One region of the Paenibacillus sp. FSL R10-2736 genome, then DNA from elsewhere that is predicted to be linked to it. Evidence: predicted binding sites of a transcription regulator. Region 1 holds the regulator's gene; each other region holds the start of a gene.

Region 1 (7,707 bases):
TCCTCATGATTCGTTTCCCGGTCGGTCTTCTCACCCATCATCACTTTGTCAATCGCCATCGACAGGTGGCGCTGCTCTACCTGGGTCAGTTTCTCACGCATCATGTAAATCGCTGCTTCGTTCATCACGCTTTCCAGCTGTGCACCCGAGAAGCCATAAGCTTCCTCGGCGATTTTATCCAAGCTTACCGTTTCATGCAGCGGTTTGTTCTTGGCATGCAGATCGAGAATCGATCTGCGGCCTTTCTTGTCCGGCATGTCCACCTGGATGTGGCGGTCGAACCGGCCCGGACGAAGCAGTGCGGAGTCCAGCATTTCCTTGCGGTTCGTTGCTGCTACCAGCAGAATGCGCGGGGCTTCATTGTTATAGATCCCGTCCATCTCGGTCAGCAGCTGATTAAGCGTCTGGTCGTATTCACGCTGCTGCCCGCCTTCACGCTTGCCGCCGATGACATCAATCTCATCAATAAATATAATGGCGCTTTGCTTATTTTCCTTAAGCGCACGGGTACGGGCATCCTTGAACAAATCACGGACACGCCCGGCACCGACTCCCACATACATTTCCACGAACTCACTGCCTGATGCCGCTACAAAAACTGAGTTGGTATAATGAGCCGCAGCCTTGGCCATCAGCGTCTTACCGGTTCCCGGAGGCCCTGTCAGCAGAATCCCCTTCAGCGGGCGAATCCCGAATTTGCTGATTTCTTCATGCCGGATCAGAAAGTCCAGTGCTTCCCGCAGTTCCTGCTTAGCGTTGTCCTGGCCGCCGATTTCTTCAAAAGTCAGCTTGGACGGCCCATTCTTCTTGCGTTTCTTATCTGCGCCTGCATTTACCGTCAGACCGCCGCGTGCGTGGGCAATAAACAGGAGGGCAGCGACCATGCCGAATGCAATAATGACAGGGAAAATGTTAATCCCGACAAAAACCATAAAAATCAGCATGACCGGAACAAATCCGGCCAGGACCTCTTTCCAATACTTAGGCATTGTTCCACACTCCCATCGTAGCCGCCGCACGCGGCAGAATGATGAACTTACTCTCCGTACCGTTGCTCAGACTCACATACACATTGTTGTCATCAATTTCCGTTGTTGCTATAACCCCGCTGTACTTGCTGTCTTGCGTCTTCAGACCATCCAGCTTGGCAGGAATTAATGTATACTTCCGGCTCTCCATCGCCTCTGCAACAGAGAACATGGCTTTATCCCAATATTCATCCAGCAAAGCGCTGGAGTTCTGTTCGACATCCAATTTGAGCGTGCGGCCGTTGATAGCTGAGCTGCCCTCTTTGGATACATACTGCACGAGTTCACGTAATTTCGTGCCCGGCTGCAAATCAAGTTTCAAAGTAACCTCATTGCGTTTAATACTAATATGGGAATCCTTCACTCCCTCATAGGATGATACAAGTTTTTGCAGCGGCTCCTGCACAGCGAACTGGCGGTACGAATACCAGCCCCCGAATAACAATGCAGCGGACAGCAGAGACGTTAGCAGTACAGGCATAAGACGCAGTTTCAAGAAACGTCCTCCTCTCAAAAATGACCAAACATAAGTCTATAATAATGACCAAACTAGCGTGTCTAGCGCCCTTCCGAGACTGACATGCTCTTAAGCATGTCCTGATACAAGTAGTAGTATATCACAGGTGTATATACGATTTTACATAAAAGTGTGAATATATTTAAAATTTTTGATACTAATTTCTGGATGTTTCAGCAGATTATCTTTCTTATCGGCAATAAATGTGTACAGAATTAGCTTTACCGGCAAGGATAACGAAAAAGAGCGCCCTGTAGGCATATAAATGTCTACGGCGCTCTCTTTTGTATGACAAGGACACAGGAAGTCGCATTAATTCCTCCAGGTCCAAAGCTGAAGCTGGTTTGCCTCTTTATTAAGGTCGATGCTTCAACATAATCTGCCTTTTGCTGATCTGCCGCTGTCGCGGACTCAGATTCCGTTGATTGTGCAGATCAGGCGGATTTGCGGGCCAAGCGGACTCAGGTTCCGTTAATTGACCGATTACATCCCAATTTGGGCTCAAATGAACAAGATAACGGAATCTCAGTCCGCTTTACTCATTGTTAGTTCGAATTTACACTTTAGCTTGGTGCTGTCTGATTTCGCCGGCCATATATTCTGCAAAATCAATTAATAACTCCGGGTCGTAACTGCTGTCACTCTCCACACCGCTATATTCTTCAAGGCAGTGCTTCAGCAGCCCGTGATAGCTGGACGGCAAATGCTGCAGCCCCCACTCCCCGCCTTCCTTTTTGGAAGACACAACTTCTTCCCGCACAAAATACAGCACACGGCACAAATTCAGTGTGTAGTACACTGGAGAATCTATGATTTGCTGAGCAGCATCTCCGATATCACCAAGGATAGAATCGAGGTAGTATTGGCGGTCTACCGGCAGAAACGCTTCGCGGATAGGCTCGCCGTACAGAATAAATCCCCGCTGATAGACTACGGCAAATTGAGCCGCAAGATCCCTGTCCTCATAACCGCCGCACAGATAATGCTCATCATTTCTGTACCGGTCCAGATGAAAGTCCGAGAAGTGAAACTCAAAGGGCGTCGGATGCACAAAGTTCTTCAAATATTTCTTCAATACAATAGTTAGCTCAACCCCGCGCCGGTTCGGCAGACTGTCGTGATAAGCTATCACTTTCTTGGCCAGTTTCCGGCTGACCTCTACAGGCAGCTTGTCGTGTACGACAATCAGCAGATCAATATCACTTCGATCCGGATGAAAACAGCCCATGGCCAGCGAACCGTGCAGATAAATTCCGGACAAATTTGCCCCCAGCTCCTCCTTGAACAACGTTACCGCCTGATCTAAATAGGCTAGAATTTCCAAAGTTATGATCCTCCTGAATATCAATTATGTATGAAGCAGATGCCGGGAATGAATACTTCCGATATGACATTCCGGTATGTATCATCGTATATACTGATTGATGCTATCCAGCTGTCATGCCATCGAAATGGATTCATCTATTCCTCCCCTATTATTAAGCCATAGCTCCAAGTAGGCCACAAGTCCAAGAATATTTAATGATTGTTCTCTCCCTTGAAGAACCTTTTAAATTACGGCTTATATTAATATAAAAAGCGGGAGAACAGTTCAACTGTCCCCCCGCTCCTGCTGTAGACCATTCTTGCTGCCGCTTACCGGTTGGGCAGGCTGTACCCTTCACCGATGGCACTGCCGTCTGTGAAGCGATAGAAGCTGTAATAGAACCTGCCGTCCTTTTTGTAGAACAGCTGCCAGGCATATTCTCCGTTATACACTCCCGGCAGCAGCCGCTTAATCGTAATACCCGGAAGCTGGGCAGCTATAATATCACGGATTTGCGCCTCAGAAGTCCCTTTGCTGAGCTCCTCTGCGTATAAATCGTTGTCGCCTCCGGCTGGCTGGCCGTCCTTGGTAAAGCGGACCCAAACCATCAGCTCGGTTCCTGCATCATTTTTTCCGGTAAGCACCCAGTAAATCGCATTTTCATCCCAGACGGATTTCTGTGCTTTGGATACCTCAGTTAAGCCGGCGCGCGCTCTGGCAATCTCTTTGGCTTCACTCCGCTCGTTCCACTGATCCTTCATAATGTAGGCATAAAACTGGCTTAGTCCGAACAGAAGGAGCAGAACCAGGGAAATCCCCAGCGGAAGCCATTTTCTCCTCTTCTTCAACATGCAGCTTCCTTTCCATATAACCTGTATTACCGTTTAAGCAGCCCCTCGAACGTTTCCTGCGCTTTGCGGCGGATGGCTTCTTCATCTAGTGTCAGACATTGTCTGTGCTTCACAATCTGTTTGCCGTTCACCCAGACATGCTCCACATCCTTGGCACTGGCTGAATATACCGCATGGGACAAAAGATCGGTATGCGGCAGCAAATGCGGCTGATCAATATCAATCGCAATGAAGTCGGCCTTCATCCCTGCTGCAAGCCGGCCTACCTGGTTCAGGAAAATAGACTGTGCACCATATTCGGTCGCCATCAGCAGCGCCTCTGGAGCCGGTACTGCTGTTGGATCACCGCTTACGCCTTTGTGAATCAACGCGGCCAGACGCATCTCTTCGAACATATCCAGGTTGTTGTTGCTTGCTGCACCGTCCGTACCCAGGGAGACCTTAACGCCTGCTCTGAGCAGCTCAGGAACACGGGCTACTCCGCTGGCCAGCTTCAGATTGCTGCCGGGATTGTGGGATACGCCAACATTGTGGCGGGCCAAAATCTCAATCTCTTCATCATTCAGATGAACACCGTGGGCGATCAGGGACGGCCGGGTGAACATTCCCAGCTTCTCCAGATGAGCGACCGGACGCAGGCCGTAATCGGCCACATTCTGCTCCACCTCATGACGCGTTTCGGACATATGCGTGTGCATCGGCAGATCAAGATCATGAGCCGCCTGGACAAACTTCATGAAGAACTCCGGAGGACAGGTGTAAGGCGCATGCGGCGAGAGCATTGCAGTAATTCTGCCGTCAGCCTTGCCATGCCAGTTCCGGGCAAAAGCAATCGCTTCCGCCAGTTTATGATTCTGCACCTCTTCAGGGCACAGGCCAATAACACCGCGCATAAGTACTGCACGGATGCCTGACTGCTCGGTAACCTCAGCAACCCGGTCCATATGGTCATACATATCGAGGAAGGTCGTAGTGCCGCCCTTCAGCATCTCAAGAACGGACAAAGAGGTTCCCCAGTACACATCATCACCGGTGAATTTCTCTTCCATCGGCCACATTTTTTCCTGCAGCCAAGCCTGCAGTACCATATCATCGCCGTAGCCGCGCAGCAGTGACATCGCCGCATGGCCGTGGGTGTTGACGAGACCCGGCATGAACAGCAGCCGGCTGCCGTCAATAACCTCGGCATCCTCTTCAATTACAGGCTTATCTTCACCTATGTAAGTAATCAGATCATTTTCGATGGTCATAAAACCGCTCAGCACCGGCTTATCACTGCCAGGTACCAGAAAACGGCCGTCTTTAATAATGGTTTTATTGCTGCTCATCTTCAGCTTCGTCCTTTCCGTCATGCAAATAATAAGCCAGACTCTGCAAATCCGTAGTGAAATCGGCGGCATGAATCCGGATATTGGCCGGAGTCTTAAGAATTACAGGGGCAAAATTCAGGATCGCCTCAATGCCCGAATCTACCAGAATGTCAGCAACGTTCTGTGCTTCACTGTCCGGAACTGTAATAATCCCGATGCGGATGCCCTGTGCACGGATGGTATCCCCCAACTCACTCATCGGCTGAACAGTCAGCGAGTTGATCTGCTGGCCTACCTTAGGCTCATAAGCATCAAATACAGCTGTAATCTTCATCGTATCCTTCAAGTAGGCATTGTAATTCGACAAGGCGTGGCCGAGATTACCTGCACCTACCAGAGCTACATTAATCTGCTGGTCCAGCTTCAGAATATGCCGGATCTTCTCAATCAGATAAGAGACATCATACCCAATGCCCTTTCTGCCGAAATCACCAAAATAAGCCAGGTCCTTGCGGATCTGGGCTGGGTTGAGATCGAGCTTCTGTCCCAGCTCCTGAGAAGAAACTGTTGAGATTTCACGTTTTTGGAGATCGTTCAGGAAACGCAGGTACACTGGGAGTCTGCGAACGACGGCCTCCGATATTTTATCCGATTTCATGTTTTCTCCTCCTTAAAGTTTTGATAGCATATGCTGCTTGATTCAACTTCGCAAAACTCGCTTCGTAAGCATTCACTTAGGTTTGATAGCATATGCTGCTTGATAAGCCGGTTATAGGAACCGTGCTCCGGGTACTACTGCCCGTTTGGGCAGCAGCAGTGGAGCACGGGACTTCAGAACAATAATTACTTATACATAATATCAACCGGAGACGGATTATTAAACCCCGCCTTCTTCAAGCCATTCTGCAATCCGCGGAACGATCTGATCCGTCAGCATATGCTCCATCTTGGGGCCGGGCAGCGAATACAGGAAATACTTCCCATAATAAGATTCGATTACCCTGGTATCATATACAATAACGATTCCGCGGTCCTGCGCGGTGCGGACCAGCCGCCCGAAGCCTTGCTTGAAGCGGATTACGGCCTGCGGGACGGACAGCTTCATGAACGGATTCTTCTTCTGTGCCTGGAGCAGCTCCGACTTCGCTTCAGCCAGCGGATGATTAGGCGGCTGGAACGGAAGTCTGACAATGGCCAGACAGGTCAAAGCTTCCCCGGGAATGTCTACACCTTCCCAGAAGCTGCTCGTACCCAGTAAGACAGACGCTGTACTGTCCTGGAACCGCCGGATCAGCTTGCTCCGGCTGCCGCCTTCTACGCCTTGTCCAAGCACCGCGATATCCTGCGAAGCCAGGGCCTCCTTCAGCGGATCATAGACCTGGCGCAGCATCTTGTAGGAGGTGAAGAGCACCAGCATCCGCCCGCGGGTAGCCACGGCAGTTTCTGCCAGAGAATGGACCAGTGTATCCACAAAGCGGGCATCCCCTATGCTTCCCTTGACACTCGGGAAATCACGGGGAATGACAAGCAGTGCCTGCTCACGGTATTTGAACGGCGACGGAAGCAGGGCTGTCATCAGACGGCCCTGCTCTGCAGCCTCACCAAGACCGAGATTATCTATCATGAACTGGAATGACTTATCCACAGACAAGGTGGCCGAGGTCAGGATGATACTCTTCTTCTTGTCGAAGAACAGCTCCCTGAGCTGGGTGCTCACATCCACCGGAACGGCATACATCTGCAGCGATTTGCCGCGGTAATTGCCGCTCCCCTCCAGCCAGTAGACGATATTCTCGTCATTCAGTCCCATAAAGAAACGGATCTGCTCCCGGATGGAGGCCAGGTCCTTGAACAACCCGCCGATATCCGTCACAAGACTGTCCGAAGAAGACTGGCTGTCGGTATCACGCATCTCACTAAGCATTTTATCACCCTTGCGGATGATATCGCTCAAGCTGAGGTGGAGTGTATTCTCCAGAGCGGCCAGCTCCTCCCACTCTTTGGGCTTCTTGCCCGGCTGCAGGCGTGCGACCAGCTGGCCGGCTTCACCGGCTCCGGCATCGCTGCGTTCAGGCAGCAAGCCGAAGAGCTTGTCGCTGAGCGTATCCCAGGACTCCTTGACGGTAAGCAGATCCGGATAGATCCGGTCGATAACACCGCTCCATTCCGAAGCCTGCTCACTGCCGGACGATTGCAGGGTCTGGCGCAGGGCAGGCAGCTGTCCGCTCCGGCTGTCCTTGTACAGACGGGTGAGTGTATGCGCCACGGTGAAGTATTTCATCTGCATTCCGAGATGTTTGCCGGCAATGTCCTCCAGATGATGCGCCTCATCAATGATGAGATGCTCGTAAGCCGGAAGCAGCTGATGCCCGGCCTTAACATCTGCGAATAACTTGGAGTGATTGGTCACCACCACATCAGAAATCCCGGCTTCATGCTTGGCCCGGTGATAATAACATTTCCGGAACCACGGGCATGAGCGCCCCAGACAAGAGTCGGTATCACTGGCTACGGTCTCCCAGAAATCACCGCCGCGCCCGCTTAAGTTCAGCTCTTCATCATCGCCGGTCTCCGTCTGGGTCAGCCAGACCATCATCTGTGCGGCCGTAAGCGCTTCTTCCCTGGGACTTGTGAAGTCCCTTTTATTAATTCTATGTTCAAACTTGCGGAGACACAAATAGTGACCTCTTCCCTT
Region 2 (7,707 bases), on a different contig from region 1:
CGAAGCCGTACCCAACTTCAATCCGCTGCTTGATCCGAAATGCAGCTGGGCCGTTAACCACCGGGAGCAGTTCCCGGTTGAGATCAACCGCGCTCCGTATGAAATGCTGCTGCGTGTACCCGGTATCGGCGTAAGGAGCGCACAGCGGATAGTGAAGGCAAGACGGGCGGGAACGCTGGATTTCCAAGCGCTGAAGAAGCTTGGCGTCGTGCTCAAGCGGGCCCAATTCTTCATCACCTGCAAGGGCAAACCGCTGGAAGGGCTGAAAGTCAGTGAACATACCCTGCTTCGTTCACTAATGTCCGGCCAACAGCTGGCCCCCTATCAGCCGCACCAAGTTGAGCAGCTGACCTTGTTCGACGACCACTACGCAGCGGCCTTGCCGGCTGCAGGAGGATGGGCGGAATTCAAGAAAGGAGCGGAAGCCTGATGTTCAAGCCGTCCGCTCTGGCTTATACCTATGATGGCAGCTTTGAAGGGTTGCTGTGCTGTGTATTTGAGAGCTATACCTGGAAGGAAATTCCGCTTGCAGTTCATTCAGAAGGTGCTGAGCAAGGCCTGCTGCTGGAATCGAAGTGGATCGAAACTGACCACGCCAAAGCGGAGAGAGTCCTGAAGTCTATCCCGCTCCGGATCAGCCCTGAAGCCGAGGAACTGGTCCGTCTGGGGTTCTGGTCACACACACCGGGGAAGGAACTGCTGTTGCTGAATTTTCTGTATCTCGGCTTCAAGCATGGCCGCAAGGTGATGAATATGCTGGCCGATGATACGGTACACGCCTTACAGAAGGCGGTTCAGCAGCTTCGGCGGGAAGGTCATCTGTATCTGGGGTTTGTCCGTTTCTCTGTATACGGTCCGGTCATGGCTGCGGTCATTGAACCGCAGGGATATATCCTTCCGGTCATTCAGGAGCATTTCTGCGACCGGTTCCAGGGCGAGAGCTTCATGATCTACGACCAGACTCATGAAGTAGCGCTGATTCATGAACCCGGACGGGAGGCTATCATTCCGCTAAGCGGATGGATAGCACCCGAGCCGGATGAAGCAGAAGAAGCCTATCGCCGCTTATGGACAGGCTTCTATCATGCGATCGGGATTAAAGAACGCCGAAACGACCGCCTGCGCACCTCACTGATGCCCAAGCGGTACTGGAAGCATATGGTTGAGATGAACGGCAGCAATGGCGTCCCTGCACTCGCTGCTGCGCAGCGGAAGAAGGCGTTACAGCCGGAGCCGCCGAAGACCATCGACCCGCTCCCGGCTTCACTCAGACAAACAAATACTCATACTTAAAGGATAATCCCATTTTCCATTTAATTTGGTCACCTTTACTGCTGCTAACGAAGGTTTGCCGGAACTCCTTGTTCACTTGCATAACGGGGATGGACATCCGCACATTTCAGCTCCTCACCAGAGAATCTAATCCATACATAATCATCATACAGAACGCCATGCGTCTTTTTCACAATATCGGTACGAACATATTCTTGCAACCCCAAGGATTGCAGTATTTTATCGATGTGATGCCGGGTACGCGGTACACAGCGGGACTCGAAATAGTCCAGTACATCCCCAACGGAGACCTTAGCTTTACCCGGAAAAGGCAAAAAAACAGGCTCAACCTTATCATCTTGCCAGACATCAACCGTTTGATTTATATAATCCAGTTTCACTTTGGCAATCACCCGGTCATGCTCTAACACCTCAAACTGAAGAGGAGGAGCTATGAACCTATTCATTTTCTTCATCTGCAGCCTCCTGATTATCCAAAATACTAGTAGCCTTGCTTTACACTAGTATAGTCTAAAAACCGCCGTAAATCCTTCATTCGTCAAAGGTTCCGATCGTTCGAGAGCCCAGTAGCTTTTTTGACAAAACGCTCACAAACAAGCTTACCCGGCAGCTTCATATTATCCAGCACAAAAAGAGTGCCCCGCAGTCATTATCATGACCACCCGGAGCACTCCCCTCTTGAGAGCTTACTATTTAATTCAAATTACACGTATGAACGTTAATTAGTTCAAAGCCTTCCATACCCAGTTCTCAACCTCTGGAAGATCGATGCCTTCTTCACGGATGTATTGGTTATGTTTCTTCACCATGGCATCCATTTCATCAGCAATCGCCTGATATTTGCCGGCCTCCGGCAAGCTCAGCACAGCTTCCTTCGTGAGGTCGAAGCGGTCCATCTGGTTGAGTACACGCATATCGAACGGTGTAGTGATGTCGCCATTCTCGCGGTATCCATGTACATGCAGGTTATGGTTGTGGCGGTCGAAGAACAGATCTTTGATCAGGCCTTCATAGCCGTGGAATGCGAAGATGACCGGTTTATCCTTTGTGAAAAATTGATCAAACTCCTCGTCAGATAAGCCGCGCGGATCGAGCTTCTGGCTTCTCAGCTTCAGCAGATCTACCACGTTGATATAGCGGATTTTCAGCTCAGGCAGCTTCTCATGCAGAATCGAAATTGCAGCCAAGCTCTCCATAGTAGGTTCTGTACCCGACGAAGCAATAACCACATCCGGCTCTCCGCCCTTGTCGGTGCTTGCCCAGTCAATGATTTTGAGGCCTTTGTCCACCAGTTCCTGAGCTTCATCTGCCGAGAACCACTGCGGACGCGGGTGCTTGGAAGATACAATCAGGTTGATCTTCTGACGGTCATTCAGAATGGTGTCGAAGACGGCCAGCAAGGAGTTGGCATCCGCCGGCAGATACTCACGGATAAATTCCGGCTTTTTGTCAGCCAGGTGACCCAGCAGACCCGGATCCTGGTGAGTGTAACCGTTATGATCCTGCTGGAACACGGTTGATGTGGCAATAACGTTCAAGGATGGAATATCTGCGCGCCAAGTTTGATCTGTAGCCTTGCGCAGCCATTTGAAGTGCTGGGTAATCATCGAATCAACAACGCGCAGGAACGCTTCATAGCTGGCGAAGAATCCGTGGCGTCCGGTCAATACATAACCTTCCAGGAAGCCTTCCGCCTGATGCTCGGATAATTGGGAATCAATAACACGGCCGTAAGGAGCCAGGAATTCATCCTGCGGTTCCTGGATGGAATCCATCCACTGGCGTTTCGTTACCTCAAACACAGGTCCCAGACGGTTCGACATCGTTTCATCCGGTCCGAAAATTCTGAAGTTGCGGTTCTCTTCATTGAGCGTTACAACCTCTTTCAGGTATTTGCCCAGTACGGCCATATCTTGCGCAATCACTTGACCCGGAACGGAATTATCCAGTGCATAGTTGCGGAAATTCGGCTTGTGCAGATCTTTAATCAGGTTACCGGCGTTAGTTACAGGGTTCATCCCCATACGTCTGTTGCCTACAGGCAGAATCTCAGCCAGATCAGCGTTCAAACGGCCATTCTCATCAAATAATTCTTCAGGTCTGTAGCTGTTCAGCCATTCGAGTAATGCCGGTGCATGCTTCATGTTCTTCTGATCTACCGGAATCGGCACCTGATGGGCCCGGAAGGAGCCTTCATTCGGCACACCGTCCCACGCTTTCGGACCGGTCCAGCCTTTAGGCGTACGGAAGACCAGCATCGGCCAAGCAGGGCGTGTGGTATCGTTATTTTCACGGGCATTCTTCTGAATCGCTGCGATCTTCTCAATAATGGTGTCCAGAACCTTAGCCATTTCCGGGTGCATCAGATCAGGATTCTCGCCTTCCACGAAGAACGGTTCCCAGCCGCTTCCTGCAAAATAAGCCGTTAACTCTTCTCTAGACATCCGGGACAGAATGGTCGGGTTGCTGATCTTGAAGCCGTTCAAATGCAGAATCGGCAGCACCGCGCCATCTGTAATCGGGTTAATGAACCGGTTGGAGAACCAGGAAGCCGCCAGAGGTCCGGTCTCTGCTTCGCCGTCACCTACAACAACTGCCGAGATCAGGTTCGGATTATCCAGAACTGCACCCACACTGTGAGACAAGGAGTAACCCAGCTCGCCGCCTTCATGAATCGATCCTGGTGTTTCTGGGGCAGCATGGGAAGCCACTCCGCCCGGGAATGAGAACTGTTTGAACAATTTCTTCAGTCCAGGGATATCTTGAGTGATCTGCGGGTAAATCTCAGTGTAGCTTCCGTCCAGATAGGAGTTGGATACCATAACCTGGCCGCCATGGCCCGGACCTTCAATATAGAACATATCCAAATCATATTTAGTAATTACGCGGTTCAGATGCGCATAGATAAAGTTCTGCCCAGGGATTGTGCCCCAGTGTCCGATCGGCTTCACTTTTACGTCTGCGTCCTTCAAAGGTTCTCTTAACAACGGGTTATCCTTCAAATAGAGTTGACCCACGGAGATGTAGTTAGTTGCGCGCCAGTAGGCATCAAGCTTTGCCAAATAAGTTTTAGAAGAATAATCCACCTGTGCGATTGATAATCCCATTTCTTCCACTCCCTAATTTTTATCTTTGTATTTTGAATGTATCACTTCTACAGTTACATCATACTCCTGGCTTTAATAAATTCAATCTTTTTAGCAATTGATACGGTCCAATATTGTGAAATTTTGAACATAGTATGAAGTTCGCAGCAAATTAGTTATAAAATGAGGATTATTTTTATAACTATGTATGAGATTGTAATTTATTTCACAAACCTTTTTTCAACCTCCATCCCCTTCTGGAACTTCCTGGGGCAAACCAAAAAGACCGGAACTATCTTCCCGGTCTTTCGTGATTACATTATTCTTATCTTTCCTTAATGAACAGACACGAATGTGTTGAATTTCAGGTACTGGTAATGGAAGCGCATATGCGAGAATTCAAACGGCGTCCCGTTATCCAGGAAGAAGATTCCTTCCATGATTCCAACAGGCTCATTCTCCTTCAAGTGGAGCAATTCCTGATCACTAGGCAGAGAAGGCTCGGCAAAAATAGATAAAAAAGATTTGGTAACCGCCAGATTGCGCGACTCCTCCAGATAATGAAAGATCGATCCTTCGATAATCGCCATATCGAGATCCTGTACGATTTTAATCGGAATATATCCGGTCTCAATCATAAAGGGCTCCTCATCAAACAGGCGCAGGCGGACAATTTTATATACGAAATCATGAGGCTGCAAGAACAAATCACGCTGAAGCTCTTCTGTTGGCCGGATAACCTCGAAATTCAGTACTTTGATCTCGGGCTTCTTGCCATGCATTTGAAAGTTGTCGGAGACCCCCAGATTAGAGCCTTCGTAATTAAAAATCGAATCGTTTTTTATGTACAGCGGGTTAATAAAGGTTCCCGATCCGCGTTTCTTAAAAATAATGCCGTAGCTCTCCATCTTGGTCAGCGCACGCTTAATGGTACTGCGGCTAACCTGATACGTTTCACTGAGACTACGCTCATCCGGCAATCTCATATCAGCAAACCGTCCCGCAAAAATCTTCATTTTGAGGTCATCAATAATTTGCTTGTAGACAAATTGTGTCATGTGGTACTCCTTCGTCGGGCCCTGCATTAAACTTCAATATTAAATATATCATATTAAGATGAATGATAGCGTTCAAATTTCAAACCTGAAACCCCGCCTGTCAAAGCGCGTACATAGAACTGGAAATAAATATATGACCAGGGGGAAATACAAAATGGAGAGAAAATTTGTTATCAGTTTGATCATTGCTTTTATGGCGCTGACGGGGTGCAGTTCGGATAAAAACACGGCAGAGTCTCCGGCGTCTACAGCTGCTGCTTCGGCAGAAACACAGGCTTCTTCAGTGATTCCTTCAGAGACACCCGCGCCTGAGCCTACTATCGCACCAACACCTGCACCTAAAAAACTGACTGATACAGAAGCTGTGGCGCTTGAATACGTCAACGTCTTCTTAAACGGGTCAGATGGTGAAGCGAAAAAGGTCTTTATCACTGACAACGTCTATCCGGATGCTCAGCCGCTGTTTCAAATGATTCAATCCGTAGAAACACCTGATGACCAGAAACTCAAGAGCCCCCAGGTTCTCGAGTCCACGCATTATTCTGATGAAGGCGGTATGAAAGTTGAGGCCGTGTTAATCCAAGGGCAAAAAGCCTCTAATTCCAAAAGCGAATTAATCGTTCTTATCAGTGACCAAAAAATTATCTGGGCAACAGATTCATCAGACCAGGAAACATTCGGCGAAGCAAGAAAGGTCTTCAAAGAGCCCCTCCCGGAAGCTTCGTTATCAACCGTACCTGCTCCTAGTGAAATGTTAAGAGATATCCGGAATTTCGTAATCTCCGACGTGTGGAACGAGGGATTTGTTGACATCCATTCCTATATGATTAGCGGGACCGGCAGTACAGGACAGAGTCTGGATATCAATTTCACCGTTGAGCAGCTGGCCAAGACCATGGATAAGAAAAAGGAATACGACAGCTATATCACCGGTCTTGATTCCAAGTATGATTCTCTTAAACAGGTCTGGACGAAGCTTTCCTCCGAAACTGATCGTCTATACAGCCTGGTTCAACAGAATCCGCCCAAAGCCAACGATACCACCGCGAATTTTGATACCGGAATCTTCAATCAGTATTTGGAGGCCTTTGAGAAGGAAGTAGACGCCGCAATCAAATAATTGCTAATTAAAAAAGCAGTCCATCTCCTTAGGGGGCGGGCTGCATTTATCTATAGATGCTTATTTATCAATGCTCCCCATAATCATATCCATGTGATTACAAGGATCCAATATAACAAACAGCTATAAAAATATTATATTGTTTGCTTTTTACACTAAAAATTAGGGTTTCTTAGTAGGCTGGAACTGTCTTATAATGAGATTGGGCGGGAAATTCCAACCGTTTGTGAACGCGTGTTTACACTCCTGCCTGTCATCCACTTTGTAGGAGGAATGGTTATGCAATACGGTCATTTTGACGAAAAGAACAAAGAGTATCTCATCACGAAGCCTAATACACCTGCCCCTTGGGCCAACTATCTTGGCTCGCCGGAATACGGCGCGATTATCTCAGGAAATGCCGGAGGCTACAGCTTCGTGAAGTCCGGGGCCAACGGACGGCATCTCCGCTACCACTTCAACTCTAAGGACGAGCCGGGACGCTACATTTATGTAAGAGACCTGGAGAACGGGGATTATTGGTCCGGCTCCTGGCAGCCAGTGGGTAAAGATCTGGAACAATACCAATCGGTATGCCATCATGGAACCGGATACACGAACATCGTCTCTGATTACGATAACATCCATACGGAATCGTTATACTATGTGCCGCTGAACAAAACCTATGAGGTATGGCGGATGAAGGTGCGTAATGACGGCACCAAACCCCGGAAGCTGGCTCTCTTCGGATTTGCCGAACTGACCAACAATAACAACTATGAGCAGGATACCGTCAACCTGCAGTACACCCTGTTTATCTCACGCACCTACTATAAGAATAATATGATCCTTCAGGTCATCAACGAAAATATCCCCGAAGAGCAGAGCTGGAGATTCTTCGGCGCAGCCGGCGCGGAAGTTACCGGTTACGACGGCGACCGCGATACCTTCCTGGGCGATTACCGCAGCTACGGGAACCCGGCTTCCGTTGCGAACGGCGAATGTTCCAATTCACTCAACTACAATACCAATGCCTGCGGCGCCCTGCAGATCAATGTGGAGCTGCAGCCGGGAGAAGAGAAAGAAGTCGCCTTCCTGCTGGGACAGTATGATGAGCGGGGTGCGTCTGAGATTCTGAGTCACTACAAGGATTTGTCTGTGGTAGAGAAGG
Region 3 (7,707 bases), 240 kb from region 1:
AACTGAAAATGGGGTAAATGAAGAACATAATGAACAGAACCAGTGCCGGAATAACGAACAGAATGAACACCAGAGGATTTCTTAGTGCCTTATTCATGACTACCTCCAAGTTGCTTAGACATCTCACATTTTAAAACAACCCCACAAAGTGGGGCTTTGGCTTCGAAGCTTACTCAGGTACTTTGCGGGGACCCCGAAGCATATAAAGTCTTGTCTTTTAAAAATGTACCCTGGAGCAAGCACCAGGGTACATTCAATTTACCGCCTCTTATTCTACTGCTGCGTTGGCTTCTTCCTGAATCTTCTGCAGGGCATCGCCCATCTTCTCAGGAGTGGTCTGTCCGCCAATCAGGCTTTGAATCTGGATATTACTGATCTCAGTAGTCACATCTGCCTGCACCAGAGAGTCAAATGCCGGGAAGGAGGACTGGGAGCTGTTGAGTACTGCTACAATCTCACTCATCAGATCATCGGTGATATTCTCAGTCAGTACCGCCTGATCAATCTTCATAGCCGGCAGCACGCCATCTTCCACCAGACCGCGCAGCTGCATTTCTTCATTGAACATATTCTTAATGAATGATTTCACTGCTGCGAGTTGACGTTCATCTTCACCTGCAGAAGCCGAGAAGCCATAGCCGTTGTTCACATCACGCATGAGTGCCGTCTGATCCCCCACTCCGCCGTCTACCGCCGGAATATTGAAGAATCCGACTTTACCGATCAGACCTTCACCGGATTGTCCGGCTTTGAATACAGAGGACTTCCATGTGCCGTCATACATCAGGATCGCTTCACCGCTGGTGAACTGGGTTGTATATTCAGCATACTCGAAGCCGAGCTCGCCTTTCTTGAAGTAGCCTTTGTCTACCCATTCCTTGTATTTCGCAAAGCCTTTGACTACATTAGGATCATTCCACTTAGCTTCGCCCGTAGCGAACTTCGCTGTAACATCCGGTCCGGCATAACGTGACCAGAGATGGTTGGCGAGCATAAGTGGTACCCAGCCAGCCTTGGAAGCACCGGCAAGCGGCACTTTGCCGTCAGCCTTGATATCAGCCAGCTGCTGTTCCAGCTCAGCGAAGGTGGCTGGAGCCTTCCAGCCCTTGCTGTCATAGTATTCTTTATTGTAGAAGAACCCTTCACCTGAGCCGCCGATTGGCAGGCCGTAGATTTTACCTTCATAAGTAAATGGATCCAGGTTGGAGAATTTGTCTTTAATGCCTAACTCATCGAGAATCGGCGTCAGATCAAGCAGCTTACCTTCTTTGGCGTAGATCTTGGAATCCGGACTGCCGAACAGGTCGAAGATCTCCGGCGGATTCCCGGCTGCCATTTCCCCGCGCAGCTTCTCTTTACGGTTTACATCCGAATCAACTCCATCGAGCTTGAAGGTCAACCCCGGTACTTCTTCCTGTACCTTGCCGACTACATCCTCCAGGATCGCCAGACGTTTCTGTTTATCTGCACCTACCTGAGTATGACGGACCGTCATTTCAAAAGGTTCAGCACTAACCGGTTCTTCGGTTGCAGCAGCATTGGTTGCAGCGGCCTCATTCGTTGCAGCCGGTTCTTCCGTTGCAGCAGCATTATTATTGTTGCCTCCACAACCTGTCAGCAGCGCTGAGGTAACGAACATCAGGGACAACAGCATAGTTAAGCTTTTTCTCATTACGGGTGACCCTCCCTATTTAATGGTTTCCCTTACAACTCTTATTATAGAAAACCCTGATTGTAATCGTAAGGTTAAGATTCATCTACAATAGGGATAAAATACTCTAATGTAAGCGAATCCAGTTGTGTTTTGTGACATAAATGAGTTACATTTCATTACACAATAACTTTCAAAAAGGCAATTCACTATATTTTCACGTCAGAATACTTATACATCAAAACTGCAAATATCATCAATTCCACATGTTACTATGTATATGAACTCAAGATAATAATTTATATTCATTAAGCGGATTCACTTCACCGTACATCAAAAAAAGCGAAACTCCTCAGACTGGAAGCTCCGCTTTCGTTATATATTGTGTATGAATTTATACCAGAGCAGACTGTTTACGGCCCTCTTCAATCAGCCGGTATGCACGCTGCACTTCTTCTTCGTCCGGTGACTCCACCCCTTCAAGCTCGTAGGGACGGCCAAGCTCTTTCCATTTATAAATGCCCATTACATGATAAGGCAGGATTTCGAACTTCTCTACTCCATTGAGTGTGCCAATGAACCGGCCGAGATTCTGCAGATCCTCTTCCTTATTATGAATGCCGGGAACGTATACGTGGCGGATCCACATTTTACGGTTATTATCTGACAACCAGCGGGCAAGCTTTAAGGTACGGTCGTTGGATTTGCCAGTCAGCTTAATATGAGCTTCATCATCGATATGTTTCAGATCCAGCAGTACAAGATCGGTAACATCCAGCAAGTCGCTGATTTTCGAACCATCATTATAGCCGTTAGTATCAAGCGTAGTATGCAAATTCCAGCGTTTCTTCACTTCGGTGAACAGCTGTTTGACGAAATGCGCCTGCAGCGTGGGTTCCCCGCCGGATACGGTAAGTCCGCCGCCGGAAGTTTTATAATAATTCAGGTAAGGTTCAATTTCCGCCAGCACTTCTTCAACGGTCATTTCCTTGCCTTCATTCAATCCCCAGGTATCCGGGTTGTGGCAATACTGACACTTAAGTAGGCAGCCCTGCATAAAAAGCACGAAGCGGATACCCGGGCCATCCACCGTTCCAAAAGTTTCTAAGGAGTGGATATGTCCTTTAAGCATGAGATGTCATCCTTTCAAAAAGCTTAAAATTTTAATTACTTTTAAACAAGAGTGTACCGCCCTCTTGCAAGGGCGGCAGCTCTTTGATTTATTTTAATTCTTGATCTGTAAGAACAAATCTTACATGGAATCGTGGAACGTACGGTTGATAACATCCAACTGTTGTTCGCGGGTCAGCTTGATGAAGTTAACTGCATAGCCGGATACGCGAATGGTCAATTGTGGGTAGTTCTCAGGGTGATCCATTGCATCAATCAGCTGCTCACGGTTAAATACGTTAACGTTCAAGTGCTGAGCATTGTTGTGGAAGTATCCGTCCATCATGAATACCAGGTTGGACTTACGGGATTCTTCGTCTTTACCCAGAGCCTTAGGAACGATTGAGAATGTGTTGGAGATACCATCCTGTGCATCAGAGTAAGGCAGTTTAGCAACAGAGTTCAGGGAAGCAAGTGCACCCTTCTTGTCGCGTCCGTGCATTGGGTTAGCACCAGGTGCGAACGGTTCGCCTTTTTTACGTCCATCAGGAGTAGTACCAGTCTTCTTACCATATACAACGTTCGAAGTGATAGTCAATACCGATTGAGTCGGTACAGCATCACGGTAAGTTTTGTTTTTACGGATCATGCTCATGAAGGTTTCAACCAGTTCAACCGCGATGTTGTCAACAGCGTCGTCGTTGTTACCGTAGCAAGGGAATTCACCTTCAGTTTCGAAGTCGATAGCAATACCTTCTTCGTTGCGGATCGGTTTAACCTTAGCGTATTTAATTGCGCTCAGGGAGTCGGCAGCAACGGACAGACCGGCAATACCGCAAGCCATAGTACGCAGAATGTCGCGGTCATGCAGCGCCATTTCGATACGTTCATAAGAATATTTGTCATGCATGTAGTGAATGATGTTCAGCGTGTTGACATAAGTCTTAGCCAGCCATTCCATCATTGGTTTGAAGCGTTTCATTACTTCGTCGTAATCAAGGTATTCGGAAGTGATCGCCGGATATTCAGGACCTACCTGAGCGCCGGATTTTTCATCCTTACCGCCGTTGATTGCATACAACAGGGCTTTTGCCAGGTTGGCACGGGCACCGAAGAACTGCATTTGTTTACCGATACGCATTGGGGATACGCAGCAGGCAATCGCGTAATCTTCACCCCAGTATGGACGCATTACATCATCGTTCTCATATTGGATTGCACTGGTTTCAATGGAAACCTTAGCACAATATTTTTTGAAGCCTTCAGGCAGCTTTTCGGACCACAGTACGGTCAGGTTCGGCTCTGGTGCAGGACCCAGGTTGTACAGGGTATGCAGGAAACGGAAGCTGTTCTTGGTTACGCGTGTTGTTCCGTCTTCAGCCATACCACCGATGGATTCAGTTACCCAAGTAGGGTCGCCGGAGAACAGATCATTATAGTCAGGCGTACGCAGGAATTTCACGATACGCAGTTTCATTACGAAATGGTCAACGATTTCTTGTGCTTGCTCTTCAGTAAGAGTACCTTCTTCGAAATCACGTTGTACATAGATATCAAGGAAAGAGGATACGCGTCCGAGGGACATTGCCGCACCGTTTTGCTCTTTAACTGCAGCCAGATAACCGAAGTATACCCATTGAGTAGCTTCTTTGAAGTTATTAGCTGGTTTCGAAATATCAAGACCATGAGCAGCAGCCATTTGTTTCAGTTCGCCCAGAGCACGCATTTGCTCGGACAGCTCTTCACGCAGACGAATTACTTCTTCTGTCATGGAATCTACTTCAAGCTCAGTCAATTGTTGCTTCTTGTCTTTAATCAGGAAATCAATACCATACAGAGCAATACGGCGATAGTCGCCGATGATACGTCCGCGGCCATAAGCATCAGGAAGACCTGTAATTACGCCGGATTTACGCACAGCTCTCATGTCTGGTGTATATGCATCAAATACGCCTTGGTTATGCGTTTTGCGGATGTTCGTGAACATGTCAACGATATTTTGCGGAAGCTCGAAGCCATAAGCTTTAGTGGCGTCGATCATCATTTTGATACCGCCGAACGGTTGAATGGAACGTCTGAAAGGAGCATCAGTCTGAACGCCGACAATTTGTTCCTTGTCCTTGTCGATGTAGCCTGGATTGTGGGAAGTGATCGTGGAGACAGTATCGAGGGATACATCCCATACGCCGCCTCTTTCTCTTTCTTCCTTGCTAAGCTGGGAGATAATCTTCCACAGTTCAGTGGTGTTGCTGGTAGGACCTACCAGGAATTCTTCATTTCCTTCATAAGGCTTGATGTTCTTGGCAATAAAGTTATTAACGTCAACTTTCTTAGCCCATGTACCCTTAGTAAAACTTCTCCAACCCGACTTAACCTCTTGTACTTCTCTTTCAATCACCGACATGCTAAATCCCTCCATTTATATTTAGTATATTTGTAGAGATCGCGGGCTTGAAGGTTAATCCCGTGTCTCGTGATCCCATAGCTATTGGTTGTTATAAAATTCACAATCGCGGCTTCATAACTGGGATCTTTGTTTATATAAACATTTTAGTTTATTTTCTGAAAAAGGACTGTGACAAATATCACTCTTTCGGTGATATTTGTCACTTCCATCCAGTTCCATATTAACCTAACCTTATTCTTTTCCAGACAATCTTAAATTAGTTATCGAATCTTCCGTAGAATGCGTTGCGGTAAACATCGGCAAGCTCAGTTACCAGCGGCAGCTTAGGGTTGGCAGTTGTACATTGGTCTTCAAATGCACGGTCGGCCAGGTAATCTACACGGGATTCGAAATCCTTAGGATCGAAGCCGAGAGCCGAGAAGGATTCTTCGATGCCGAGTTTTTTGTTCATGTCGCGGATTGCATTGATCAGGCTGGTTACGCCTTCTTCGGTAGTGCGTGCAGGCAATCCTAGAATGCGGGCGATCTCAGCATACCGTTCGTCAGCTACAAAGTGCGAATATTTAGGGAACGCAGCGAACTTCGTTGGTTTCTTAGCATTGTAACGGATAACGTGCGGCATCAGGATAGCATTGGTACGACCGTGAGCCGTGTGGTATTGACCGCCCCATTTGTGCGCCAAGCTGTGGTTGATACCCAGGAATGCATTAGCAAATGCCATACCGGCAAGTGTCGAAGCGTTGTGCATTTTTTCGCGGGCAACCTTGTCAGCTTGCAATGCGGATTTTTCCAGGTACTGGAACACCAGCTGAATAGCCTTGATAGCCAGACCATCGGAATAATCACTGGCCATTACAGATACATAAGCTTCGATCGCATGTGTCAATACGTCCATACCTGTATCGGCAACAGCTGTTTTAGGCAAGCTATATACAAATTCAGGATCGATAATTGCCACGTCTGGAGTCAGCTCATAATCAGCCAGCGGGTACTTAGTATTATTACCCGTAGTCTTGTCTGTGATAACTGCGAACGATGTTACTTCGGAACCAGTACCGGAAGTTGTTGGAATCGCAACGAATTTAGCTTTGTTACCGAGCTTAGGGAATTTGTATACCCGTTTGCGGATATCCATGAACTTCTGTTTCAGACCGTTGAAGTCTGCATCCGGGTGTTCATAGAACAACCACATTCCTTTGGCAGCATCCATAGGGGAACCGCCGCCGAGTGCGATGATGCAGTCCGGCTGGAATCTGTTCATCATGGCTGTACCTTTTTCTACAGTAGTTGTCGATGGATCCGGTTCAACTTCCGAGAACACTTCAATCGCTACTGGAGTCTGGCGTTGACGCAGGTAATGCTCAACTCTCTCAACATATCCAAGCTTAACCATCATTGGGTCAGTGATGATCGCAACCCGTGTGATGTCAGGCATTTTAGCCAGGTACTGAGTGGATCCCTTTTCGAAGTAAATCTTGTCAGGCACTTTAAACCATTGCATATTCACGGTACGACGGTTCACCCTTTTCACGTTGATCAGATTGATTGCAGTCACGTTTTGCGATACAGAGTTGCGTCCATAAGATCCGCAGCCCAGTGTCAGGGAAGGGATATTAGTATTGTAGAGATCGCCGATTGCGCCGTGTGTAGATGGCGAGTTGACGAGAATACGTCCGGTTTGCAGACGGTTGGAGAACTTCATGATTACTTCTTCGTTGTTCGAGTGGATAGCCGAGCTGTGGCCCATGCCGCCAAATTCAACGATTTCAGCTGCGCGTTCGATACCCTGGTCTGCGTTCTTCACTTTGTAGCAAGCCAGAACCGGGCTCAGCTTCTCAGCGGACAACGGATATTTAGTACCTACGCCTTCAAGTTCAGCTACCAGGATCTTCGTGCCGGCAGGAACCTGAATTCCGCACATTTCAGCGATCTTCACAGCGGATTGGCCGACGATAGCCGGGTTAACCGCACATTTTTCTACATTCATTGCGCCGCTTGTCAGCTTGGCAGCTTCTTCTTTGTTTACAAAGTAGCAGCCGTTCGCAATCATCTTCTTCTTCACTTGGTCAAAAATAGCTTCTTCAATGATAACCGCTTGCTCGGAAGCACAGATCATACCATTATCAAATGTTTTGGAAAGGATAATGTCTGTCACTGCCTGATCAATGTCAGCACTCTTCTCAATGAAAGCAGGAACGTTACCAGGACCTACGCCGAGTGCCGGTTTGCCGCAGCTGTAAGCCGCTTTAACCATTGCCGATCCGCCGGTTGCCAGAATCAGTGCAACGTCAGGATTGTTCATCAGTGCGTTTGTTTTGTCCATGGTCGGAAGTTCGATCCATTGGATGAAGTTCTCAGGAGCGCCAGCCTTCACACCTGCATCATGTAGAATTTTGGCGGCTGCCGCACTACACTCTTGCGCTGAAGGGTGGAATCCGAATATAATAGGGTTACGTGTCTTAGCGGAAATCAAAGCTTTAAACATCGTGGTGGATGTTGGGTTGGTTACCGGTGTGATACCCATAATGATTCCGACAGG
Region 4 (7,707 bases), 4.0 Mb from region 1:
TTATGCGTGTCCGCCTTCAGATCATCCAGATCCTTCTCCACCAGCATCCGGCCTTCATGCATAATGCCGACATGGTCGCATAGATCTTCGATTTCCCGCAGGTTATGCGAGGAGATCAGCACGGTCAGCTCCCGCTCGGCCACCTCCTGGAACAGCAGATTCTTGATCTGCCTGCGCATGACCGGGTCCAGCCCGTCAATTGGCTCGTCCATAATCAGCACATCCGGCTTGCAGCTGAGGGCCAGCCAGAAGGCGGCTTGGCGCTGCATTCCTTTGGAGAAACGGCTGAGCTTGCGCCGGGTATCCAGCCGGAACGCCGTCCCGAGCTCCTCGTACCTCTTCTGGCTCCATTCCGGATAGATGGAACGGTAGAATGCCGCCATACTTCTGATAGTTGCCTGCGGGAAGAAATAAGGACTGTCCGGCATGAAGATCAGCCTGCGCTTCACCTCAGGAGCTTCGAACACCGGCTGGCCGTCTATCTTGACACTCCCTGTTTCAGGACGATAGATACCGGCGAGCGTCTTCAGCAGCGTTGTTTTACCGGCTCCGTTGGAGCCCAGCAAGCCGTAAATGGCGCCTTTATGTACAGTCAGCGAAATGTCGTCAACAGCCTTTTCCTCCTGGAAAATCTTGCTCACTCCGCGTATCTCAATCATGGCTGTTCTCCTCTCTTCTCTTATCCAGCGCCTGGCGGTACAGCGCACTCATCTCACTCTCCGTGAATCCGAGATAGACTGCCTCTGCCATCAGCCGCAGCAGCTCTTCCTTCAGCTCTGCCCGTTTACTCTCATTCTGTCCGTGCTGAAGCGGGGCTACGAAATTGCCTTTGCCCTGCAGTGAATAGATGTAACCTTCCCGCTCCAGCTCCCTATAGGCTTTCTGGATCGTATTGGGGTTCACCGTAAGCTGCGAGGATAAAGCCCTCACTGAAGGCAGCTGTTCATCCGCCTGCAGAATACCATGCATAATCATCTCTTTGACCTTACCGGTCAGCTGTTCATAGATCGGCTTGCGGCTGCGTACATCGAGTTCGAACATGACAGTCCTCCTTTCATATGATGTTTCACAGGATGCCAGGGTGTATTAACTGTACTACTATTATTAATACAGTCATGGGCATATGTCAATCATTAACATACAAGCATTGATTGAACCTTAACCAGCGCTTTTCCAGCGAGTCGGCCGGGTAAACAAGTTTCACTCCATGCACAAAAAGAACCCGGGCCACAAGAGGACCCGGGTTAGACGATATGCCGGCCCGTTTCGAGCCCGGTGCAGGTCAAGTACAAAACTACCAGCCCCGGGGCTGCTGCTGGGTAATACAGTGAATATTCCCGCCGCCCAAGGCGATCTCACGGGTATTGACCTGCACCACCGTGCGGTCTGTGAATAACTGCTGCACGGTCTCCAGCGCCTCCCCATCCCGCCTGTCCCCGAATGCCGGCATTACCACTCCGCCATTGCAGATATAGAAATTCACATAAGTCGCAGCGAATGTTGTACCTGAGGCACGGCTGTAGCTGCCGCTGGCCGGGTCGATCCATCCCGCCTCTTCATCTGTAATGATCAGCCGCTCCGGGATGTGCAGCCGGTGAACCTCCAGTTTGCGCCCGCGGGCATCCCTCTGCCGGATGAGCCGTGAATAGGCTTCGTGCAGCACCTCATATTGCGGATCTTCCCGGTCGTCCGTCCAGCTCATCACCACTACGCCCGGCTTCACAAAAGCGGCCACCTCATCAATATGCCCGTCCGTCTCATCATCGCTCATTCCTCTGGGCAGCCAGATAATCTTGTCTACGTTCAGCGTATCGCGCAAGTAACCCCCGATCTGCCTTTTGGACAGATGAGGGTTGCGGTTCTTATGCAGCAGACACTGCTCAGTCGTTATCAGCGTACCCTCTCCATCCACATGAACAGCTCCGCCCTCAAGGATGAAATGCCGCAGGTCATAATAGTCCAGCTTCTCGATCTCCAGCACCTTCCGCTTCACCAGCAGATCCTGGTCCCAGGGAAAATACAGCCCTCCGTCCAGTCCGCCCCAGGCGTTGAACCCCCAGTCAATTCCCCTTACCCCGCCGCTGCTGTTCACTACAAAGGTCGGGCCGATATCCCGCATCCACGCATCGTTCGAGGAGATCTCCACCACACGTACCTGCGGTGGCACAAGTGCCCGGACATGCTCATATTGGGCACTGATGGTGCCTATCGTTACAGGCTCAAACTCCGCAATCGCTGCCGCCACTCTGGCAAAAGCAGCCTGCGCCGGCTTCGCCCCCAGCCGCCAAGTGTCCGTCCGGGTCGGCCAGAGCATCCATGTCCCCTGATGCGGCTCGAATTCTCCGGGCATACGGTAGCCGTCTTGTCTGGGTGTACTGGTAATTCTGCGTGGCATAAGCATCCCTCCCGGCACTTGAACAGGATGGGGGACCGCAGAGAACGCTGCCCGGCATCTCGTCCTGTTCCAATTTATGCGGGGCCGGGACTTATTGCTACGATTCGGAACACCGGTGAACAAAATAATCACTGTCCAGTTTCGCAAACAAACAGCTGTAGAGATACGACACGCTAATTATCAAACGCTGCCCCGCCGCTGTCTGCGTTCATCACTGAATAAAGCTGCGGCGATGCCGGGCAGGATCAGGTAACTTGCGAACTTATAAGTCTGGCTGAAAGCATCTGCGGCAGCCTGCTGCTGCACATCCGCTCCAGGTATCACCCGTATGTTAGCGGAGCTCGCTGCTCTCAACTGCCCGGCTGTATTATGCTGCAGCACGGTTACGATAACCGCCACGCCGAGCACACTTCCCAGCGACTTTGCCATATTGGTTACCCCCGAAGCTATGCCCACCTTGTCTTAAGGAACGACCCGGATGACCGAAGACATGACAGGCGCCATCGAGAGCCCCACCTAAGATGATCATAGAAACAGATGTGCTGTTGAACGCTCTGATCCGCAGCAATGACAAGTAGCGCCTCCGTTACTCTCGTGCTAACACATCTGGCCGCTGATTCAGCCGGCGCGAACCTGCATTGTTGTACTTTATGCAGGATTTCCGGCGATTCGGCGGGCCATATCCAGAATTGTTGTACTTTCTGCAGGATTTCCACCAGATTGACGCTTCAGCGGTACCGATTGTTGTATTTTGTACAAGATTTCCACCAGATCGACGCTTCAGCGCCACCGATTGTTGTATTTCGTGCAGGATTTTCGCAATTGCGGTTTGGTGGTTTGGCCAGTTTGGCGATTTGGCTGTCTGGCAACCTAGCCCTATTCACCCTTTCACTTTTCACAAGGGTTGTTTCCATATTTCCCTGTACAAGCCGCAAAAAAAGAGCAAGCCGCCGTAAACCTCCCGCAGCTTACTCTTTTGCATTCAAATCCTTCTGATCACCGTTTATCCTTCCAGAAATTCACCGGCTCCATATCCTTCGTAATGACCTGGAAGGTGTAGCCTTCCTCCTTAAGCGCTTCTAGCAGACGCGGCAGCACCTTGAGCGTAGCCTTCTGATCATGCATCAGAATAACCGGATTAGTCTTCGACTTCTTCAGCGTGCGAACCTGCTCCATTACTGTATTGTAGATCTTGTCACTGTCCTCTTTGTACTTCCAGTCATTCGAATCCACATTCCAGTCCCAGAGATGATAGCCCTGACCCAGTACCATATCCCGGAAAGACTTGGTGAAATAGGGCTTGCTTCCATAAGGCGGCCGGATTAGCGTTGTAGTAGCACCCGTCAGCTTCTTGAGGACAGCATTATCGCCTGACATCTCTGCCAGTGCCGCAGCCGGAGAAGCATAGAATTTCTCCTTGCGGTGTGTCATGCCATGAAGCCCCAGGCCGTAGTCCTCCTTCACAATCCGCTTCACCTGCGAAGGATATTTGTTCATATTATTTCCCAGCATGAAGAAGGTTGCCTGCACCTCATACTTGCTTAAGATATCCAGCAGCTGGGAAGTCGTCGCCGACGGGCCGTCATCAAAAGTAAGATACACGGTTTGTCCCGGCTTGCCGGGTTCAGCGGATGGCGCAGGAGCCGCAGGCACTGTTTCCTTCGGCTTCAGCTCTGCTGCATACTTGGTGACAAAGGCGTCATCCGTAAGTCCCGCCGAGCCGTCCTTCACCCGGAGTAAATATTTATCCCCCGCAAAGGATATGATATACCCAAGATACCCGCTTACTTTCAGCGGAACCATAAGTTTACCGTCCTGCAAAAAAGTGCTCACAGGCACCACTGTACCATCTTTGAGCACAGCACCGGCATCACCCTGTAAGGTCAGCGACCCGGAGCCGCCAGACACCAGAACTCCGTCAGTCAGGCCGGTAAGCGTCCATTTTAATTCATCGGCCAGAGCACGCAGCGGGACATAATAAGTGCCTTTTACAGACACGGCTTCTATACCGCTCAATTTATCGTTGATCCCGAGCTTTAGTACATTAGTCTTACCTTCAGCGTTAGCAGGGATCTGTACAAGACCCGTAATCAGGAATAAAGAGAAGAATAACAGCATTATTTTTTTAATGGGCACAGCAGCAATCTCCAATCTATGTATATTTGTCTATTACTTTATCACACATAGATATAACGTAATTTGAGAGATTGTAACCGCAAGCTAAAATATTGTTACCCTTTTTGCAATGAGAAAATGATTATTCAGCTTTTTTTCTGAAATACGACAATTCGCGTCGAATGCTGTCACAGCAAGCAATATGCGGTTAAATCACATCTTTTTGACCCAAAATAAATGTGACAAAATTAATAACAATTGTGCAATCTTGAACAAAGTTTGAACAACCTTAAAATCAGCTTAAACTGCGCCACTACAGTGATCTTTATCATACCTTTAAGTAGTTGTAACAATTTGATCACACATATTTAACTTGTTCGCCATTTTTAAGGCCTTTTTTAGCTTAATATACAAAATATGTATTTTGCATTATGGGTAAGTAGTTCTTACTATAGATACAGGTTAAGTAGTAAGACCGTTAATGAACGGCGAATGAAAAGTAGTATTGAAGGAAGGAGTTCTATATGAAAAAAAAGGGACCGTTATACGCTTTGTTTCTAAGCCTGATCCTTCTCCTGCCGGGATGCAGCTCGATCGCTGTTCTGAACCCGAAGGGGCCGTCTGCAAGGACGTTATCGGACACCATCATTCTCTCCATTGTTGTAATGCTTAGTGTTCTGGCAGTTGTCTACATCTTATATATCTTTGTACTGGTGAAATACCGGGCGAAGAAGAGTAACGAGGGTTATATTCCTGAACACGAGGAGGGCAACAAGGTACTTGAAGCGATCTGGATTATTATCCCGATCATTATCGTCGCCTTCTTGTCAGTAGTAACCGTCAAGACAACTACCGAGGTTGAGAACGTGGCCGCGGATTACAAAGATCAGACACCGCTGGTCATTTACGCATCATCCTCCAACTGGAAATGGCATTTCAGCTATCCGGAGGAAGGCATTGAAACGGTTAACTACGTGAATATGCCTGTGCATCGTGCAGTTGAATTCAGAATGTACTCATTCGGCACCATTACCAGCTTATGGATTCCACAACTTGCCGGACAAAAGTACGCCATGAGCGACATGCTCACCACGCTTCACCTTTCTGCTGATACCGAAGGCTCTTATATCGGAAAGAATGCCAACTTCAGCGGTAAAGGCTTTGCCCACATGGAATTTGAAGCTCTTGTTATGAGCAACAAGGATTATGACGAATGGGTGAACGACGTCAAGGAAACCGCGCCAGAGCTTACAGAGGATGAATTCAAAGGCCTGCTCGCCACGGACTTCCTCGGACGCAAAACCTATTCCTCGACCCATTTGGAGTTCAGTCCTCCCCCTGGAGACCACAGTGAGCACATGAGTGGTGACGGAAGTGAGATGGATATGGACAACGGCAGTGAAGAGCATCAGGATAACAAAGAGATCCACCCTTCTCCTGAGCCGTCCAGCGGAACCGAATTTGACAGCGAACCTGATCCGGAAGTCGAACAGCCGCTGCCAAGCTCACCCGTAGATGCCGAGACTCATGATGGCCACTAGCTCTGCAAGAGCTTAACGTAACACACTGAAAGGAGCCACCCTAATGGATTTAGACAAATTTAAGGTTCACGGCGAACCCTTGATATACGGAGCCATGGTCAGCATTGCACTTGCCACCATCGGGATTCTCGTCGGGCTTACCTATTTCAAGAAATGGGGATACCTCTGGCGTGAATGGCTTACTACTGTAGATCACAAAAAAATTGGTGTCATGTATATCCTCGCGGCGCTGCTCATGCTGTTCCGCGGCGGTGTGGACGCGATGATGATGCGCCTGCAGACGGCAGCGCCAGAAATGAAATTCCTTGATGCCCAGCATTACAATGAGGTATTTACCACGCATGGCCTAATCATGATCCTGTTCATGGCCATGCCATTCATCATCGGTCTGATGAATGTGATCATTCCGCTGCAGATCGGCGCGCGTGACGTCGCGTTCCCGCGGCTTAACGCCGTCAGCTTCTGGCTCTTCTTCATGGGGGCCATGCTGCTGAACATTTCCTTCGTTATCGGCGGATCGCCGGATGCCGGATGGTCAGCCTACTTCCCGCTGGCGAGTCTCGAATTCAGCCCGACGGTCGGTAACAACTACTACTCTCTGGCTCTGCAGATTTCCGGTATCGGGACGCTGATTACAGGGGTCAACTTTATCGTAACGATTCTCAAGATGCGCGCACCGGGCATGAAGCTGATGAAGATGCCGATGTTCACCTGGTCCGTACTCATCACCAACGTCATTATCGTCTTCGCCTTCCCGGTACTTACTGTCGCGCTTGCGCTGATGATGTTCGACCGCCTGTTCGGCTCCCAGTTCTTCACGATGGCCAACGGCGGGATGGATATGCTCTGGGCCAATCTGTTCTGGGTATGGGGTCATCCGGAGGTCTATATCGTTATTCTGCCGGCCTTCGGTATTTATAGCGAAATTATCGCCACCTTCTCCAAAAAGAACCTGTACGGATATACCTCAATGGTATTCAGTATGCTGATTATCTCGCTCCTGTCCTTCCTCGTATGGGCTCACCATTTCTATACGATGGGTCAAGGCGCCATGGTCAACAGCTTCTTCTCGATTACCACGATGGCCATTGCCGTTCCTACAGGGGTTAAGATATTTAACTGGCTGTTCACCCTGCGAAAAGGCAGGATTACCTTCACAACGCCAATGCTGTATACACTCGCCTTTATTCCGATTTTCACCATCGGCGGGGTAACGGGTGTCATGCTCGCAATGGCCAGTGCCGATTACCAGTATCACAACACGATGTTCCTTGTGGCGCATTTCCACTATGTGCTCATTCCGGGTGCCGTGTTCGCCGTCATCGCCGGGTTCCATTACTGGTTCCCTAAAGTGTTCGGCTTCCGCCTTAATGAACGGCTCGGTAAGCATTCCTTCTGGTGGATCGTGATTTCCTTCAACGTAACCTTCTTCCCGCTGTTCTTCCTGGGTCTGATGGGAATGACACGCCGGACGTATACCTATTCCGAGGAATCAGGCTTTGGCCCGCTGAATATGCTGTCCTTCGTAGGGGCAGTCGGGCTGGCTATCGGATTCCTGCTGCTGGTCTACAATATTTACTGGAGCACACGTTATATGCCTAGAGACACAACAAGTGATCCATGGGATGGACGGACACTCGAATGGGCTACGCATAG

What was found. The regulator Rex, encoded in region 1, represses fermentation and respiration genes when NADH is low (regulators of the CRP and FNR family bind a similar motif). The targets are predictions, from matches to a motif close to TTGTGAAATATTTCACAA.
Region 2: NSQ73_RS31355 (phosphoketolase family protein) is a predicted target of Rex. The motif match lies at 4,594-4,611, and genes of this name have one in related genera.
Region 3: pflB (formate C-acetyltransferase) is a predicted target of Rex. The motif match lies at 5,254-5,271, and genes of this name have one in related genera.
Region 4: qoxA (cytochrome aa3 quinol oxidase subunit II) is a predicted target of Rex. The motif match lies at 4,769-4,786, and genes of this name have one in related genera.

The regions. Positions count from the first base shown of each region.
Region 1 covers NZ_JBBOBN010000001.1:2,460,075-2,467,781, reverse strand. The annotation lists gene NSQ73_RS10415 (AAA family ATPase) at 1-989, opposite strand, end outside; gene NSQ73_RS10410 (hypothetical protein) at 982-1,524, opposite strand; gene NSQ73_RS10405 (aminoglycoside adenylyltransferase domain-containing protein) at 2,102-2,869, opposite strand; gene NSQ73_RS10400 (cell wall elongation regulator TseB-like domain-containing protein) at 3,181-3,702, opposite strand; gene NSQ73_RS10395 (amidohydrolase) at 3,729-5,030, opposite strand; gene NSQ73_RS10390 (redox-sensing transcriptional repressor Rex) at 5,017-5,670, opposite strand; gene dinG (ATP-dependent DNA helicase DinG) at 5,890-7,707, opposite strand, start outside.
Region 2 covers NZ_JBBOBN010000002.1:716,285-723,991, reverse strand. The annotation lists gene NSQ73_RS31370 (putative DNA modification/repair radical SAM protein) at 1-430, shown strand, start outside; gene NSQ73_RS31365 (TIGR03915 family putative DNA repair protein) at 430-1,293, shown strand; gene NSQ73_RS31360 (hypothetical protein) at 1,338-1,748, opposite strand; gene NSQ73_RS31355 (phosphoketolase family protein) at 2,016-4,400, opposite strand; gene NSQ73_RS31350 (GntR family transcriptional regulator) at 4,715-5,437, opposite strand; gene NSQ73_RS31345 (hypothetical protein) at 5,592-6,557, shown strand; gene NSQ73_RS31340 (GH36-type glycosyl hydrolase domain-containing protein) at 6,837-7,707, shown strand, end outside.
Region 3 covers NZ_JBBOBN010000001.1:2,215,281-2,222,987, reverse strand. The annotation lists gene NSQ73_RS09210 (carbohydrate ABC transporter permease) at 1-97, opposite strand, end outside; gene NSQ73_RS09205 (ABC transporter substrate-binding protein) at 269-1,672, opposite strand; gene pflA (pyruvate formate-lyase-activating protein) at 2,046-2,783, opposite strand; gene pflB (formate C-acetyltransferase) at 2,904-5,165, opposite strand; gene adhE (bifunctional acetaldehyde-CoA/alcohol dehydrogenase) at 5,425-7,707, opposite strand, start outside.
Region 4 covers NZ_JBBOBN010000001.1:6,428,640-6,436,346, forward strand. The annotation lists gene NSQ73_RS27545 (ABC transporter ATP-binding protein) at 1-659, opposite strand, end outside; gene NSQ73_RS27550 (GntR family transcriptional regulator) at 652-1,041, opposite strand; gene aguA (agmatine deiminase) at 1,295-2,395, opposite strand; gene NSQ73_RS27560 (hypothetical protein) at 2,576-2,824, opposite strand; gene NSQ73_RS27565 (polysaccharide deacetylase) at 3,392-4,531, opposite strand; gene qoxA (cytochrome aa3 quinol oxidase subunit II) at 5,035-6,051, shown strand; gene qoxB (cytochrome aa3 quinol oxidase subunit I) at 6,095-7,707, shown strand, end outside.